Regions from separate parts of the Actinomadura sp. 9N215 genome, predicted to be linked through region 1. Evidence: riboswitches for the same ligand, from Rfam matches in the RefSeq annotation. Region 1 holds a riboswitch; each other region holds the start of a gene.
The links. Region 1 has a riboswitch for cyclic di-AMP ahead of ACH34T_RS23870 (NlpC/P60 family protein). Riboswitches for the same ligand answer to the same signal wherever they lie in the genome.

Region 1 (4,178 bases):
CGACTCGCGCCCGCCGACTCGCGTCCGTCGACGGCTCCGGTTCCGATCAGCTCGCGCGCTTGGAGCGGGCGCGCATGCGCTCGCGCTCCTTGGCGTCCAGGACGACCTTGCGGATGCGGACGGCGCCCGGCGTGACCTCGACGCACTCGTCCTCGCGGCAGAACTCCAGCGCCTCCTCCAGCGACAGCAGCCGCGGCGGGGTGAGCCGCTCCAGCTCGTCGCCGGTGGACGACCGCATGTTCGTGAGCTTCTTCTCCTTGGTGATGTTGACGTCCATGTCGTCGGCCCGGGAGTTCTCCCCGACGATCATGCCCTCGTACACCTCGGTGGTCGGCCCGACGAAGAACGTGCCCCGCTCCTGCAGGTTCGTGATCGCGAACGGGGTGGCGGCGCCGGCGCGGTCGGCGACCAGCGATCCGGACGGACGCGTCCGCAGCTCCCCGAACCACGGCTCGTAGCCCTCGAACACGTGGTGCGCCATGCCGGTGCCGCGCGTCTCCGTCATGAACTCGGTGCGGAACCCGATCAGGCCGCGCGCCGGGACGAGGAACTCCATCCGGATCCAGCCGGTGCCGTGGTTCGTCATGTGCTCCATCCGCCCCTTGCGGACGGCCAGGAGCTGCGTGACGGCGCCGAGGTGCTCCTCGGGGATGTCCACGGTGAGCCGCTCGACCGGCTCGTGCTTCTTCCCGTCGATGCTCTTCGCGACGACCTGCGGCTTGCCGACGGTCAGCTCGTAGCCCTCGCGGCGCATGTTCTCGACGAGGATCGCCAGGGCCAGCTCGCCGCGTCCCTGCACCTCCCACGCGTCCGGACGCTCCGTCGGCAGCACCCGGATCGACACGTTGCCGACGAGCTCCCGGTCGAGCCTGTCCTTCACCATCCGGGCGGTGACCTTGGTGTTCTTCTCGCGGCCCGCCATCGGCCCGGTGTTGGTGCCGACGGTCATCGAGATCGCGGGCTCGTCCACGGTGATCAGCGGCAGCGGGCGCGGGTCGTCCGGATCGGCGATCGTGTCGCCGATCATGATGTCGGGGATGCCGGCGATCGCGATGATGTCGCCGGGCCCCGCCTCGTCGGTGGGCTTGCGGGTGAGCGCGTCCGTCATCAGCAGCTCGGTGATCTTGACGCGGTCGACGCTGCCGTCGTGCCGGAACCAGGCGACCTGCTGGCCCTTCTTGATCGTCCCGGCGTGGACGCGGCACAGCGCGATCCGGCCGAGGTAGCTGGACGCGTCCAGGTTCGTCACGTGCGCCTGCAGCGCCGCGTCCGGGTCGTAGGACGGCGCCGGGATCGTCTCGGTGATGACCGTGAACAGCGGCTCCAGGTCGGGGCTGGCGGGCATCTCGCCGTCGGCGGGCTTGTCGAGCGAGGCCCGCCCGGCGCGCCCGGACGCGTACACGATCGGGAAGTCGATCTGGTCCTCGTCGGCGTCGAGGTCCATGAACAGCTCGTACGTCTCGTCGACGACCTCGTCGATGCGGGCGTCGGGACGGTCGGTCTTGTTCACGACCAGGATCACCGGCAGCCTGGCCTCCAGCGCCTTGCGCAGGACGAACCGGGTCTGCGGGAGGGGGCCCTCGCTGGCGTCCACCAGGAGGACGACGCCGTCCACCATGTTCAGCCCGCGCTCGACCTCGCCGCCGAAGTCGGCGTGCCCGGGGGTGTCGATGATGTTGATCGTCAGCCCGTCGTGCCGGACGGCGGTGTTCTTCGCGAGAATGGTGATCCCCTTCTCGCGCTCCAGGTCGTTGGAGTCCATGACCCGGTCGTCGACGTCCTGGTTCTCGCGGAAGGCCCCGGACTGCCAGAGCATGGCGTCGACCAGCGTCGTCTTGCCATGGTCGACGTGAGCGACGATCGCGACGTTCCGGAGGTCGTCGCGCGTGGAGATGGGCATGCGGGCTCGCCTTGCGTGAGAGTTCGGGGTTCGCCGCCGACATGCGGCAGCCCCCATTCTACTTGGCCCCGCATACCACCCATCCCAGCCGATCCGAACCTCAGAAGTCGTCTCGTGGGCGGATTCGCCAACTTTGCTGATCCTTTGTAATGTGCCCGAGATCCGGTCGTCCGGAGCCCCACCCCCCGGGGCTGCGGCCGGAGCGCCGAATCTCCCGCCTCGCGGGGAACCGGGGACCCACCTCTTCGGGGTGAATCGACACACGTCGTAGGGCGACTCCTGGCCCGAACCCGTCAGCTAACCCGGTAGGCGCGCGAGGAGAGGAGAACCCGGTTTGACACCGGATCCCCACCGGCGGCGCCGCGTCACGCCCGCCGCCACCGCGACCATGCTCCTGATCGGTCTCGGCGCCGCCGCGCCCACCGTCGCGCACGCGGCGCAACCGTCCGGACGTCCCGCCGCGGCCACCCCGAGCCCGGCTCCGACGACCGAGCAGGGCCTGCGCAAGAGCCTGGACGCGCTGAACGAGGAAGCCGAGATCCTCACCGAGAAGTACAACAAGACCCGCGTTGACCTGGGCAAGGCCCAGCAGGCGGAGCGCACCGCCGCCCAGCAGGCCGCCGCGCTGCGCGCCCAGGCCGCACCGGCGCGGGAACGGCTCGGCCAGCTCGCCGCGGCGAACTACATGTCCGGATCGCCCAACGCGATCTTCGGTACGGGCGGCTCGCCGGACGGCCTGTCCGACCAGGCGTACCTCGCACAGAACCAGGCCGCCACGATCCAGGCGCTGCAGAAGCAGATCGACCGGGCCGAGGCCGCCCAGCGCACAGCGCAGGCCAGGATCGCCCAGGTCAAGCAGGCCGCCGCGGACGCCGAGCAGGCCCGCCGGGCCGCGAAGGCCAAGGTCGCCGAGGTGCTGAAGCGCCTCGACAAGCTGACCACGACGCACGTCCGCGACCCGCGCAGCGGCCTGCGCGCCACCGTGAAGGGCTCGGGGCTCCCGGCCAAGATGGCCCGCAAGGCGCTCACCAAGCTCGGCGCCCCGTACGTGTGGGCCGCCGCCGGGCCGGGCAGCTTCGACTGCTCCGGCCTCGTCGTCTGGGCGTACACCCAGGTCGGCAAGCCGGGCCTGCCGCACTACACCGGCGCCCTGTACGGACTGGGCACGAAGGTCTCCCGGAGCGAGCTCCGGTCAGGCGACCTCGTGTACTTCGGCGGAAGCCTCCACCACATGGGCGTCTACCTCGGTGACGGCAAGTTCCTGCACGCCCCGCAGACCGGCGATGTGGTGAAGATCTCCAAAATGTCCGACCGCTCCTCCTTCGGCCCTGGCGGGCCTCCATCGTCGACAAACGCTGTGCGATCGCTGCATCGCTCCGACTCGCCTGGCGGCTCGCTGCGCGATTAGGTTTCTCGCAGGCTCGAAACCTGCCTTCGGACGCGATCGCGACCATTGAGGTCGTCGCGGGGTTGCGGCGGTGGCTGGGCGCCGTTCCTTCCCGAGCAGACATTGACGTCGTCGTGGCGTCGCGGCGGTGGCTGGGGGGCGCGTTACTCCGCGAGTAGGTGTTGTTCGGCGAGGGTGTCGATCACGGGGCGGTCGCCTGGGAGCCAGTCGACGTCGTAGAGCTCGTCCGGGGAGAGCCAGCGGAGGGCCAGGTGTTCCAGGGCGCGGGGTTCGCCTTCGATGATGCGGGCCGTCCACACGCGCAGGACGGCCCGTTCGCTCAGCCGCCAGTCACCGCCGATCCTGCGGCCCAGCCGGACCTTGACGGCGAGTTCCTCGTGGCATTCGCGCACCAGCGCGTCCTCGTCCGACTCGCCGGGGTCGACCTTCCCGCCCGGCAGTTCCCAGCCGCCCGCCATGTGCGGCGGCTCGGCCCGCTGCGCGCTCAGCAGCCGTCCGTCCGAAATGATCGCCGCGCCCACCACCACGAGGTCTATGCCGACCAACCCCTCTCCGTTACCCGTCATCTCGCGATCGCGGCCCGCTCGACCAGCCGCGTCGCATCATGGACGATCTTCTCCAGGTGGCCGCCGTGCGCGCCGCGCCAGTACACCTGGCCGCAGTTCGCGCAGCGGCCGTAGACGTCGTAGTTGCGGCGGGTGCCCGCCTCCAGGTCGCGTTCGATCTCCTCCTTGTCGACCGGGACGAGCTCCCCGTTGCAGGCGGTGCAACGCGTCCAGGGCCGCAGGACGGGCGCGAACCGGTCCAGGACGTCGCGGAGCTGGTCGTCCGGGCGGGAGCCGCGGACGTACGCGCCGAACCACAGCGCGC
Region 2 (4,178 bases), on a different contig from region 1:
AGCCCGGCGGCGGTGACGGACGCAGCGATCCGCGGCCGTCCCCCCGCCTTGCTTCGCTCGGTCACGTGAGTTCCTTCTTCAGGTAGTCGCGCCAAAGGGCGGTGAAGCGGTCCCGGGGGAGGCGCAGCACGTCGCGCAGCGCGGTCTCCTCCGGGACGCGCCCGGCGGTCCGGTAGAGCCGCACGAGCGTCGCCTCACCGTACCGGTCGGCGATCATCCGGCAGGCGAGCCAGGCCTCCTGGTAGGCCTGGGAGAGGCGCGGCGAGCCGCCCGCGAACGCGTTCGCGGCGGGCAGCGCGGACGGGATCCGGCCCGCCGCCACCTCGCGGCGCAGCTCGCCCGCCGCCGCCCGCACGCCGATCTTCGCCCCGCGGTAGCCGACGTAGTCGGCGAAGCCCTCGATGAGCCACAGCGGCGTGGTGCGGTCGCGGGCGCCGCCTGTGGCGACGTGCGTCAGCTCGTGGGCGAGGACGACGTCGCGGCCGAGCTCGTTGAGGCGGCCGAAGGTGCCGGGGGAGATGATGACGCGGTCCTCGCCCCGCCCTCCGCCGGCGGACGGGGCGGCGGTCGCGAGCGCGGCGATCTCGCCGAGGCTCTGCCCGGGCCCGGCGAGCGCGGACGCGAGGGCCGCGTCGGCGGGCACGAGCGCGACGGCCCGCCGCGCCCAGCCGCCGCCGACGACGCCGGTGACGACGGGGACGGCGGCGTCCAGGCGCCGTGCGATCTCTTCGAGTCCCGTGGTGTCGCCGATGACGAGGCTCGCGCGGCCCTTGAACACGGTCAGGGGGCCGCCGTCCCAGATCTCGGCGTCGTCCTTGAAGCCGTGCGGCGAGCCGTCGCCGACGATCGTCCAGGCGCCGGAGCGTGGGGCGAGGGCCAGGTACTGGGTGCGGGCCACGTCGCCCCGGTCGAAACCGCGCAGCTTGTAACGCGCTCTGACGCGGACGACCGCGACGCCCTTCTCGCCGTCCAGGGTCTGGGTGGTGACGACCTGTTCGCGCCAGCCGTCCATTGGGATCCTGCGGAGGTTGTCGTAGAGGCGGGACTGGGCGTCCTGGAACGCGGGGGGCGCGGCGCCGACCGTCGCGAGGAAGGCCGTACGGTCGCCGCTGCGCACGGCGCGCGCGCGGTTGCCGAGGACGGTGGCGGCGTCGCGGGGACCGAACCCGTCGATCCCTTCGGCCGCGCCTGCGCGGGGCGTCCCGTCGTCGCCGGACTGCGCGCCGAGGATGCCCGCGCCCGCGCCTCCCGCGAGCAGTGCCGCGGCCCCGCCCGCGCCGAGGGCGAGCGCCCTGCGCCGCGTGACGAGGCCGTCCTTCATGTGCGCGATCCTATGCAGCACGAGGTGGAGGCTGTGGCGCCTGTGGCAGAGGCCGTGCGGCCTGTGGCGGAGCCGATGCCGTCATCCCTTGTAGGCGGGGTAGCCGTAGCCGACGACGTCGTCGGTCGAACGCTCCTTGAGTTTGACCGCGTTGCCGGTGTTGCCCTCGACGGTCTCGATCGTGTCGTCGTCGACCTTCCTGACCACCATGCCGACGTGCCGGATGTCGCCGCTGGACTTGCCGCCTCCCCAGGCGTAGAAGACGATCGCGCCCGGCCTGGGCTCGGCGCCCCAGCGGCCGTTGGCCTGGAACCACCGGGCGTGGGCGACGGTCCAGGCGTCGCTGCCGATCTGGTCGCTGAAGCCGATCCGCTCGCCGATCCAGGAGATGAACATGTCGCACCAGTTCGCGTCGCTGTAGGCGATGAGGGAGCCGCCGTCGCGCTGGAGCGTCTGCTGGGCGCGGGAGGTGCTCATGTACCACTTCTGGAACTTGGTCCCGCCGCCGCCGTCCTCCGTGATGCCCACCTGCGACCGGGCGAGCTCGATGGCCTGCGCGGCGGTGGGCCGAGACTTCGCGGACGGCTTCTTGGGCGAGCCGCCGCTTTTGCCCTTGGAGCCTTGGCCGGAGCCTTTGCTGGAGGCTTTGCCGTCCTTGCGTTTGGCCTCGTCCTTCTGTCGGTCCTTGGACGTCGTCTTGCGCGCGTCCTTCCCGCCGGTCGTCGGCAGGTCTGCGGACGCGCTCGTGGCGGACGGGGACCCGAACGGCAGGACCGACGCCTGCGCGGTGGCCGCGGCGGTGCCGAGGACGGCGGCTCCGACGACGATGCCGCCGGTCGTCCGCCAGGTGATGGACCGGGTGCTCGGTTTGCGGTGCTTGCCGGGGGTCTTCTTGCGGTGGGTGCCTGGCACGGGGGGATCTCCAAGACTTCCAAGCCGCCTACCGGGGTCTCAGCTGAAGGGTTCGGGCGTGGAAGCGGCCCTACGGCGCGCCCGCGGGCATGCCGGATCACCCCGAGAGGCGGAGCGCAGGGGGAAGGGGGGCGTGGCCGCACGAGGGCGGCCACGCCCAGGTAACGCTGCGGGTCTCACTCCTTCGTTCTTCCAGACGCCTACCGGGTTAGCTGACGGGTTCGGGCGAGGAAGTGGCCCTACGGCGGGCTCTCACCGGGTCGTCCGGGAGAGGCGCACCGATTCACCCCGGGTGCCGGATGCCCGTCCAGGGACGGTCCCTGGACGCCGGCGGTTATGGGTCCCCGGTTCCGCTCGTCGGCGGACTCGGCGCTGCCGCTGCGATCCTGGGGGCGATATGGGGCCCGTGCGCGGGACCTGTCTCCCGCGTGCGAAAGAGCGGCGCCTGATGTTGTGCGGACGGCGGCCCGTCGCCGGGGACCGTCCTGCGGCCTGACCCTCGGGACCGCCGTGGCAGCGCTCTCAGCGCCATGCACGCTGCGGGCGTGCGCACGTTGGGCGGGGTCGGGCGCGGTCTGCGTACAGACCGTCGCGGCGCCGGACGGCGCCGCGGGCGACGCGTGGAGCGCGCCGCCGGGGGGAGGCGGCACGTGGATCGTGCCGCCGGCACGCGGCCGAAGAACGTGCCGCGTGGGTCGTGGCGCCTGGTGGGCGCCGCGGGGTCGTGGCGCCTGGGGGGCGCCGCGAGTCAGGACAAGGTACCAAAGCCCCAACAGAAGGCAAACCCCCACAAAATCAACAACGGACCAGGTCAAGGCCTGGTCCGTTGGTGAAGGCGGTCCGTCCGGCCGCCTGTGAGGCGGCGGACGGGCAGGGCGTCAGGGACGCCCGGCGCCGTAGTAGTTGCTCAGGTAGTAGCCCGAGGTGATGCTCACGATCTGCACGTTCTTGCCCGTGCTCGGGGCGTGGATCATCTTGCCGCCGCCCACGAACAGGCCGACGTGCCCGAGGCCGCTGAAGAACACCAGGTCGCCGGGCTGCAGGTCGCTCTTGGACACCCGCCTGGTGGCGGCGTACTGGGAGTTGGTGGTGCGGGTGATGCTGACGCCCGCCGCGCCCCACGCCTTCATGGTCAGGCCGGAGCAGTCGTAGGTGCTCGGGCCCTCGGCGCCGTACTGGTACGCCTTGCCGAGCTGCGCGTAGGCGAACTGGAGCGCCGTGCGGGCCGAGCCGCTGGCGGAGCCGTTGTAGGTGCCGCCGGTGCCGCCGCCGCCCGAGGACGTGCCGCCGCCGAGCCGCCGGACCAGCGCCTCCTGCTTCTCGACCCTCTTGTCGAGGTCCTGCTTCTGCTTCTTCAGGTCGTCCGTCTTGGACTTCACCTCGTCGTAGGCCGTCTTGGCCACGGCCTGCTCGCGGCGCAGCCGCTGCGCGGTGGCGAGGAACTGGGTGAGCTGGGAGCTGCGCTCCTGCGACAGGTGCGAGAAGACCGCCGCCTGGTCGAGGATCGCCTGCGGGTTCTTGCTGCCGACGAAGCCGGTCACGTCGGTCGACTCGCCGTTCTTGAACGCGGCGGCCGCCATCTCGGCGATCTTGGAGCGCTGCTGCTCGAAGGCCGTCTCTTCCCGCTTGCTCGCCTTGGTCGCCGCGTCGAGCTTCTTCTTGGCGACCTTGAGCTTCTCGTTGTTCTGGTTGTACTGCTCGACCTTCTGGTCCATCTCCTCGTTGAGCTTGTTCAGCTTCTTCTGCGCCTGCGCCCTGGTCGGCTTGGGTTCGGCGTGCGCCACCGCCAGGGGGGACGCCAAGGAGGCCGTCAGGGTGATGCAGGTGACGGCCGCCAGGCGACGGGAGACGACTCTGCTCGCCGAACCGCCTCTCCGGTCACGCCGCTGCGCTGGTGCCCCGATGAGTTCGTTGGCCACGGTCGGTCTCGCCCCTCTCGTCCACG
Region 3 (4,178 bases), on a different contig from region 1:
AAGCTTTCCCTGACCTTGTTCAGCTCCGGCTCGTGTTCGGCTAGCGTGAAGATCATTCCGTTGCGGTCGTGGTCCCCGTGTGCGTCGAAGACGATGGGCACGTGCAGCGCCACGACGTCGTACACCCTCTTCACGGGCATCTGTGAATCCCCCTGGACTCCCGTTGTCTCGGAGGCCGCCTCTGGTCAGGGCGGCCCTCGGCCTACGCGGGGTGCGCGGGGTATGCGAGGTGCGCGGGGTATGCAGTGCTCGCGGGGTATGCGGTGCTCGCGGGGTCCTTGCGGGGTGTTGACAGTATGACGAACTGGAGAGTCAGGATGTTCCGGCCGAATCCGGTCAGCCCGGGGCGAGCATGGGACGAAACCACCCTAAGGCCCATCCTTAAAGAGGATAGAAAACGCGAAGTTAATTGTTAATAAGGCGCAAAGGCAAAGTGTTGACCAAGTCGGCGGGGCCCGAATACCCTCTCGGATGATTCTCCAGACCGAGAGGATCGCCATTGACGAGTTGACGTCAAAGTCGCCGTAAATGCGCTGGAAACGACCGGCGCGACGTGTACACGGCGACACGGGCGTCGGCCGACTACCCCCTGAGAGACCCGACCCATGAAGAACGCCAAACGTGCGGCGATCGCGGTGGGCGCAGCTCTGCTCCTCCCCACCCTGGCCACGGCCACCACCGCCTCCGCATCAATCGACCCCCCCGCCTCCTCCGAGACTGCGCCCCCTCCGGGCAAGGTCACCATCGGTGTGGAGACCATCAACGGCTCGGGTTGCCCGGCCGGCACGACGAAGGTCGAGCCCTCCCAGGGCAACGCCGCCTTCACCGTCGTCTACGACAAGTACGTGGCCTGGGCCGGCGGCGACGCACCGCCCACGGAGTTCAGGAAGAACTGCCACATCAGCGTGGACGTCAACGCCCCCGAGGGATACACCTACGCGGTCGTCGGCATCGTCTCGCGCGGCTTCGCCCACGTGGAAGAGGGCGCCACCGCGCAGCGGCGGACGAACTACTACTTCCAGGGCGACGCGAAGAACACGTCGGTGAGCCACGAGCTCAAGGGCCCCTACGACGACAACTGGCGGTTCGCCGACCGGACCGACCCCGCCCAGCGCGTCTACAAGCCGTGCGGCGCGGAGCGCAACCTCAACATCAACACCGAACTGCGCGTGAACAAGGGCAGCTCGTCCAAGTCCAGTTTCATCGCGATGGAATCCGCATACGCCAACGCGGTCTACCAGCTCGACTGGAAACGCTGCGACAGTTGATCGGATGGTCGCCGGGCGATCACACAACGTCGTGTGATTCGGACAACTGAGCGAGCGTTCCACAACGCCTTGAGTTTCATGCGAACGCCCGGCCGGGTCATGCCCGGCCGGGCGTTCGCTTTCCGTTCCGAAGCGGTTACAGCGAAGCGGTTACAGCTTCGTCGGGCGGTACGCCTTGTATTCGCTGCCCGAGTCGAGGCCGTAGTCGCGCGTCCGGTGGTCGGTGCCGTACCGGCCGCGCTGCTCGTACGCCCAGTAGGACGTGCGGTCGCTGTTCGCCCACTTCTCGAAGATGACGACGTGGCGCGTGGTGTTGGTGCCCTCCGCGTCCATGACGAGGTCGCCCTTCTTCAGCTCGGACATCTTGATGCGCTCGGTGTACCGCGACGAGGTGAGGCCCACGGTGTTCGGGCCCGGCTTGGGCAGGCCCAGCGTCATCGCCACGAAACCGGAGCAGTCGGCCCGGTATCCGTTGTGGCTGCGAAGCTGGCTGTAGCGCACCCGGTCGTCGGTCCCCGGGTTCCAGGTCCTGGCCCGGGCGATCACCTCGGACCGCTCGACCTTGCCGGACGTTCCGTTCGACCTCTCGTTCGACGCCTCGGACTTCTCGCCCGACTTCTCGCCGGACTTCTCGCGGGACTTCTGGTCGGACTTCTCGTCGTCGGACTCCTTGCCGGAGCCGCCCGGCGAGGTCCGGTCGGACTTCTGCTTCTGGGGGAGGACCTCGACGGCGGCCACCTTGTCGCCGGGGTCGGTGCCGTCCGACAGGACCGACGCGTGCGCGGTGGACGCGACCACGCCGAAGAAGGCGAGGCCGAACAGGGCGCCGGTCGTACGGGGGCCCAGGGGAAAACGGTTCTTGCCGTGCTTGCCTTGCAAGGGGGTCTCCTTGGCTTCCAGGACGCCTACCGGGTTAGCTGACGGGTTCGGGCGTGGAAGTCGCCCTACGGCCTGGAGGACAGGCCGATTCACCCCAGTGCGGGTGAATGCTTTTCATCCGGCCTGTCTGCGACGGCCTGGCCGCGCAGGGCGACCGAGGATGAAAGGTATTCAGGTGGGTCCCCGGCTCCGCGCGACGGCGGACTCGGCGTTGCCGCTGCGATCCTGTGGGCACGACGGCCCGTCCACGGGACCCTTGTGTCCCGGGTGCGAAAGAGCGGCGCTGATGGTGTGGCACACCCCGTGGCGGGGCGCGGCTCCGAGAGCCGGTCCTGGCTTCGCTCAGCGCCAGCACGCTGCGGCGTGCACATGGTCGGGCCGAGGGGCGGGGGTCTTGGCGAGACCCGCGCGGCAGGACGTCACGAGACGACGCGTGGGTCGCGCCGCCGCCACCCCCGTCCGACGTCGTCGTCGGCCCGGGGGACGATCGTGTCCGAACGGACACGGTCCGGCAAAACGCCTGGCGAGCGCCTTGGTGAGCGACAAGCTACTCCCTACGTCAAAAGAAGGCAAACCCGGACAAAATCAGCAATGCCCCAGCTCAGCGTGCTGCCCACCGGCCGGCCGCCCTCCCGCGGCGGGCGGCGGCTCGCGGACGCGGCTACTTGATCACGGTTGAGTTGCGGAGCGATCAGCCGTCCTTGTCGAGGTCGGGGCGGTTTCGTAGATTCACCGGCAACGGGGTCCTGTTCCTCGCGGCGCCCCCGTCCGGACGGCTCGAAACCCGGGCCCGCGGAACGGGCACGGCGTCCTGATCTCCCCGAGGAGACGCCCATGTCCGAGGTCCACCGCCGTGACCTGCTGGCCGGAGCCGCGGCCTTCGCCGGTTTCGCGACCGTCGGCCTGCTTCCCGGCACCGCCGCCGCCGCGACCCGGCAGCGACCCGGCGCCCTCCTGCCGCCCTCCCTCACCATCGGCGACAAGGCCGTCGTCGGCCGCGTCGACGCCCGGCGGGCGCTGCGGCACCTGAAGGTGCTCAGCGACGGGATCGGCTGGCGCATCGCCGGCACCGAGTCCGAGCACCGCGCCGCCCGCTACATCGCCGGGGTGCTCCGCGACCTCGGTTACAAGGTCGAACTGCAGCCGTTCCCCGTCGCTGACAAGTACCTGGCGGAGATCCGCGCCAGGGGCGAGCGGCTCTGGCAGGCCAGCGCCTCGCCGCAGGGCGCGACCGACTCCGTCCACGGCAGGGTCGTGGACGTCGGCAAGGTCGTCGACGTCCCCGGCGACGCGCGCGGAAAGCTGGTGCTGTTCGACCGCGTCGTCGGCAAGGAGACCGACCAGGCCAAGGCGGCCGCGGCCGCGGGCGCCAAGGCGGCGCTCATCGTCAACGCGCGCTCGGACACCTTCCCCGAGCGCAAGGCCGCCTCGTTCGCCCCGGCCCTGACCGAGCAGGTCGCGATCCCGGTGCTCGGCCTCGCCGGGTACCACGGCGAGCGGATCCGCGCCGGGGCCAAGCGGCTGTCCTTCGAGATCACCCACCACAGCGGGCTGACCTCGTACAACGTCCTGGCCGAGCGGAAGGCGACGCTGCCGAACCCCGACGGCAAGGCCGTCATCGTCAGCGCCCATTACGACAGCGTCCCCGGCTCGCCCGGCGCCAACGACGACGGCAGCGGGACGGTGCTGTGCCTGGAACTGGCGCGCGTCCTGAAGCGGCTGCCCACCCAGCAGGCGATCCGGATCTGCCTGTGGGGCTCGGAGGAGTACGGGCTGATCGGCGCCCGGCACTATGTGAAGCAGCTCGACGACGCGGGCGCGAAGCGGATCACCGGCTGCTTCCAGAACGACATGGTCGCCACCAGCCATCCGCCCGCGGAGACGTACTGGCTGCTGTCCGTGGACGGCAAGGACAACACCACCACCGCCGCGGTGAACGCCGCCGCGCGCCGGCTCGGCTACGTCGACCAGGTCCAGGGCCCCACCGCCCGCGGCTCCAGCGACCACGAGGCGTTCTTCGAGCGCGGCATC
Region 4 (4,178 bases), on a different contig from region 1:
TGGGACCTCGCCACGGGCGAGGCCGACTGGACGCCGCAGATGCTCGCCAACTACGGGCTCGGCCCCGACGAGGTGCCGCCGATGCCGCACGACCTGCCGAAGGTGGTGGCGGACGACGACCTCCCGCTGGTCGAGGAGGCCGTCCAGACGATGTTCTCGCGCCGGGAGCCGGTGGAGGCGGAGCACCGCGTGATCGGCCAGGACGGGACCCCGCGGCACCTGTGGGTGTTCGCCGAGCCGGTGCTGGGCGAGTCCGGGCTGCCGGTGTCGATCAACATCGTCTCGCAGGACATCACGCGGCGGCGCGGCGTGGAGCGGGCGCTGGCGGAGACCCGGCGGCAGATGCTGAAGCAGCAGGAGCGGATGGCGCAGGAGCGGCGGGTGGCGGTGACGCTGCGCCGCGCGATCCTGCCGGACGAGGACGAGGTGGAGCAGCTGCCGGGCCTGCGCACCGCGATCCGCGCCCTGGCGGCGGAGAGCACCGCCCGCATCGGCGGCGACTGGTTCGCGACCCGGGCCCTGCCGGACGGCCGGTCGATGTTCGCGATCGGCGACGCGGCAGGGCACGGCCTGCCCGCGGCGGCCGCGATGGCGCGCACCCGGAACGGGCTGCTGGGCCTGGCCTGCACGAGGGAGCCCGCCGGACGGCTGGTGGGCTGGCTGAACGAGCTGGTGAGCACCATGGACCCGCCGGCGACGGGCACCGCCGTCGTCGCCCAGTTCGATCCGCGCGGGCGCGTCCTGGAGTGGACGTGCGCGGGCCACCCGCCGCCGATCCTGATCAGGGACGGGCGGGCGGTGGCGATGGAGGCCGTCCGGGATCCGCTGCTCGGCGCGATGCCGGACTGGGAGTACATGACGATCACGACCCGGCTCAGCCCCGGCGACATGCTCTTCCTCTACACCGACGGCCTGGTGGAGCGCAGGGACGCCGACCTGGACGAGCGGATCGCCCGCCTTACCGGCATCCTGCGGGACTGCGCCACGCAGCCCGAGATGTTGCTCGACGACGTCCTGGCGCGGATGGAGCACGACCGGGCGGCGGACGACACCACGCTGTTCGCCCTGCACGTGGAGTGACCGGAACCGCCCTTGACCTGCGATCATCGCATTCTGTGACGTGCGTCTCACCTGTGCGGGCGCGGACGGCGGCCGCGGGACGGATTCGGCGGGCGGCGGACGGCGTCGTCCTGGGGTTCTTTACCATTTGCGCGGCGGCGGGTAAGGCCGCGCGGCAAAGGGCTGAGGGCCGGTCGCGGAAAGATCGGGAAGACGCCGCGCCCTGACGGTGTTGGTGGTTCCTTGAGAGGGCTTTGAGCAGGCACGACCGAGTTTGGTGCCTGATTTGCTTTCTTTGGGAAGGTTGGTACCTTCTATCCGAATCACGCAACGCGTCCCATGCGTTGCCTCCGGCCGTTCAGTTGCGGCCGAAGATCGCGGAGCGGAAGCCGCACGCGATGCGCGCCCAACGGCGGGCGCCGCCATTTCAAGATCAGTCAGTGAGAACAATCCGTAGCACCGCCCCCGCGGTGCGAGGCCGAGTCCGTCCCGGTCCACCCGACCGGAACGGAGCCGGGGACCCAGGTTCCAGGGGTGAATCGGCGCGTCCGAGAGCCGCGCCGTAGGGCTGCTTCCATGCCCGAATCCGTCAGCTAACCCGGTAGGCGTCATGGGAGATAGGAGATTCCCCGCATGACCGGTCGTTTCGATCGACTTTCCCTGCACACCCTCACGCCCGAGGACAAGGCCGTCGGCGTCGCCGTGGGCGCCGTCCTCGCCGGAGCCGTCGGGCTCGCGATCTTCAACCCGCTCACCGATGACCGCGCCGTGGCCGAGACCTCGGCCCAGGCGGCGGCGGTCGCCGAGAAGGGCGGCGTGTCCCACGGGTCCGCCAGGTCGGACAAGGCCCAGGCCGGGACCCTCTCGGCCGCCGAGGCCCGCGCGCAGGGCTTCAAGGTTCCCCCGCGCGCGGTCAAGCCCACCGAGGTGATCAAGCTCGCGGAGAAGCAGGTCGGCATCTCCGAGGGCAAGGGCGGCATGACCAAGTTCCACAAGTGGTACGTGTCGACCCCGCATGCCGCCGCGACCGCCGAGCGCGACGGCGGCTTCCCGGTGAAGGACTACAAGGGCGCCCAGTGGTGCAACATGTTCGTCTCGTGGCTCGGCGCCCAGACCGGCGTCAAGAACATGGGCTGGGACGCGTACACCGTCCAGCACGCCACGTGGTTCAAGAAGACCGACCGCTGGGGCAAGAAGCCCAAGCCCGGCGCGGTGGTGTTCTTCGACTGGAAGAACGGCTCGCGCGGCGACATCGGCGACATCGACCACGTCGGCCTCGTCGTCAAGGAGAACAAGAACGGCACCGTCAGCACCATCGAGGGCAACACGGACAACGCCGTGCAGAAGAAGACCCGCGACAAGTCGGAGATCGTCGGCTACGGCTACCCCGACTACGCGTCCTGACCCCTCGCGTCCTGACCTTTGCGCAAGGCGTGTCTGACCTGTTCACGCAAGGGGCCCTGGCCCTTCGCGCAAAGGGCGTTCCGCCGCTCCACCGGGGCGCGTGGATCGCGTGAGGTGAATGGCGTCATCCGAAGGCGTCCGGTTCCGGCCGGGCGCCTTCGGGTGTTGCGGGGGGATGTAACCCTTGTCTCCGCCGAAGGCGGGTAATGCCGAGCATTGACAGCCTTTGATCGCCCTTGGACCTCAACACGGCGTTCCTGGATAGGAATCCGTGCACGCGTCCGGGCGGGACCCGGGAAGCGCGGGAGGGAGGCCCGAGGCCCATGCGGGTGCGCCCGGACGTCAGCGTCGTCGTGATCGCCTACAACGACGCGCGGCGGCTGCCGAGGGCGGTCGCCTCCACGCTGGCGCAGTCGCTCGGCGGCGTCGAGACGGTGATCGTCGACGACGGGAGCACCGACGGGACGGGCGAGGCCGCCGACCGGCTCGCCGCCGCGCATCCGGGACGTGTCAGGGCCGTGCACCTGCCGTCGAACTCCGGGGGCTGCGGGCGGCCCCGCAACACCGGGATCGAGGCGTCCGCCGGCCGGTACGTGATGTTCCTCGACAGCGACGACCTGCTCGACCGGCACGCCTGCCTCAACCTGTTCGCCGCCGCCGAGGACGCGGGCGCCGACCTGGCGTCCGGGCTGTGCGAGCGGATCTTCCTGGACGTGCCCGCGGGCGCGAAGGAGCGCGTCCGCCCCTGGTTTCCGTGGCTCTACCGGCGAAGGGCCGTGTACGGGCCGCTGGAGGAGCATCCCGACCTCCTCTACGACACGCTGTCGACGAACAAGGCGTACCGGCGCGACTTCCTGGACGAGCACGGCCTGCGCTTCGTCGAGCGGCTCCACTACGAGGATCTGCTGTTCACCACGGAGGCGTACCTGGCCGCCGAGCGGACGGCGCTGATCCCGCACCGCGTCTACACCTGGCTGGTCCGGGAGCGGACGCCCGCGCCGTCGATCTCCAACCGGCGCGCCGAGCTGGCCAGCTTCGCCGACCGGCTGGAGATCCACCGCCGCATCGACATGCTGTTCGCGCTGCGCGGCGCCCACGGCCTGCGGCGCGCCAAGGACGTCAAGTTCGTCAACCACGATCTCGTCCTGCACCTGCGCGAACTGCGCGACCGCGAGCCGTCCTACCGGGCGCGCTTCCTCGACCTGGCGGCGGGTTACCTGGCCGAGCTCGACCCCCGGGCGTTCGAGGAGGCCCGTCCGCTGCCCGCGATCGCCGCGTACCTGATCCGCGAGGGCGATCACGCGGGCGCGCTGGCGGCCGCCGAGCAGTGCGGCTCCGCTCCGCGGCCCGAGCTTCGCGCGCCGCTCGTGGAGCGGGACGGGCGGGTCTTCTGGGGCACGGGCCGTCCGCGCGGGGCGCTCGCGCGCCGCATCCTGGACGTCACCGACGCCGGTTTCCATCTGCGGCCGCTCAGGGAGCTGCGTCCGGCGAACACGGTGACGCGGCTGGAGGTGCGGGGCGGGCGCGTCCGCATGGCCGGGTATGTGCTGAACCCGCTGGGACGGGTCCGCCCGGACGCGGAACTGTCCGGGACACTGGAGTTCACCGACCGGCGGCACCCCGCCCGGAAGGGACGGGTGCGGGCGGTCGTCCGGCACGAGGGCGACCGGCTCGGCTGGCGGGCCGAGTTCGATCCTCGGGCACGCATCCGGCCG

Region 2: it holds a riboswitch for cyclic di-AMP, as region 1 does, so the genes downstream of both, ACH34T_RS42660 (CHAP domain-containing protein) here and ACH34T_RS23870 (NlpC/P60 family protein) in region 1, are expected to answer to the same signal.
Region 3: it holds a riboswitch for cyclic di-AMP, as region 1 does, so the genes downstream of both, ACH34T_RS06275 (hypothetical protein) here and ACH34T_RS23870 (NlpC/P60 family protein) in region 1, are expected to answer to the same signal.
Region 4: it holds a riboswitch for cyclic di-AMP, as region 1 does, so the genes downstream of both, ACH34T_RS23320 (CHAP domain-containing protein) here and ACH34T_RS23870 (NlpC/P60 family protein) in region 1, are expected to answer to the same signal.

What each region holds. Positions count from the first base shown of each region.
Region 1 is NZ_JBIRBA010000015.1:3,214-7,391, reverse strand. Features, by position in the region: gene typA (translational GTPase TypA) at 47-1,900, opposite strand; cyclic di-AMP (ydaO/yuaA leader) riboswitch at 2,094-2,228, shown strand; gene ACH34T_RS23870 (NlpC/P60 family protein) at 2,235-3,308, shown strand; gene ACH34T_RS23865 ((deoxy)nucleoside triphosphate pyrophosphohydrolase) at 3,452-3,874, opposite strand; gene ACH34T_RS23860 (Mut7-C RNAse domain-containing protein) at 3,871-4,178, opposite strand, start outside.
Region 2 is NZ_JBIRBA010000046.1:32,544-36,721, reverse strand. Features, by position in the region: gene ACH34T_RS42670 (M48 family metallopeptidase) at 1-65, opposite strand, end outside; gene ACH34T_RS42665 (hypothetical protein) at 62-1,342, opposite strand; gene ACH34T_RS42660 (CHAP domain-containing protein) at 1,403-2,233, opposite strand; cyclic di-AMP (ydaO/yuaA leader) riboswitch at 2,416-2,615, opposite strand; gene ACH34T_RS42655 (NlpC/P60 family protein) at 3,112-4,035, opposite strand.
Region 3 is NZ_JBIRBA010000003.1:178,376-182,553, reverse strand. Features, by position in the region: gene ACH34T_RS06285 (multicopper oxidase domain-containing protein) at 1-140, opposite strand, end outside; gene ACH34T_RS06280 (DUF4360 domain-containing protein) at 606-1,268, shown strand; gene ACH34T_RS06275 (hypothetical protein) at 1,419-2,147, opposite strand; cyclic di-AMP (ydaO/yuaA leader) riboswitch at 2,156-2,368, opposite strand; gene ACH34T_RS06270 (M28 family peptidase) at 2,982-4,178, shown strand, end outside.
Region 4 is NZ_JBIRBA010000014.1:131,442-135,619, forward strand. Features, by position in the region: gene ACH34T_RS23315 (SpoIIE family protein phosphatase) at 1-1,080, shown strand, start outside; cyclic di-AMP (ydaO/yuaA leader) riboswitch at 1,526-1,682, shown strand; gene ACH34T_RS23320 (CHAP domain-containing protein) at 1,693-2,463, shown strand; gene ACH34T_RS23325 (CDP-glycerol glycerophosphotransferase family protein) at 2,787-4,178, shown strand, end outside.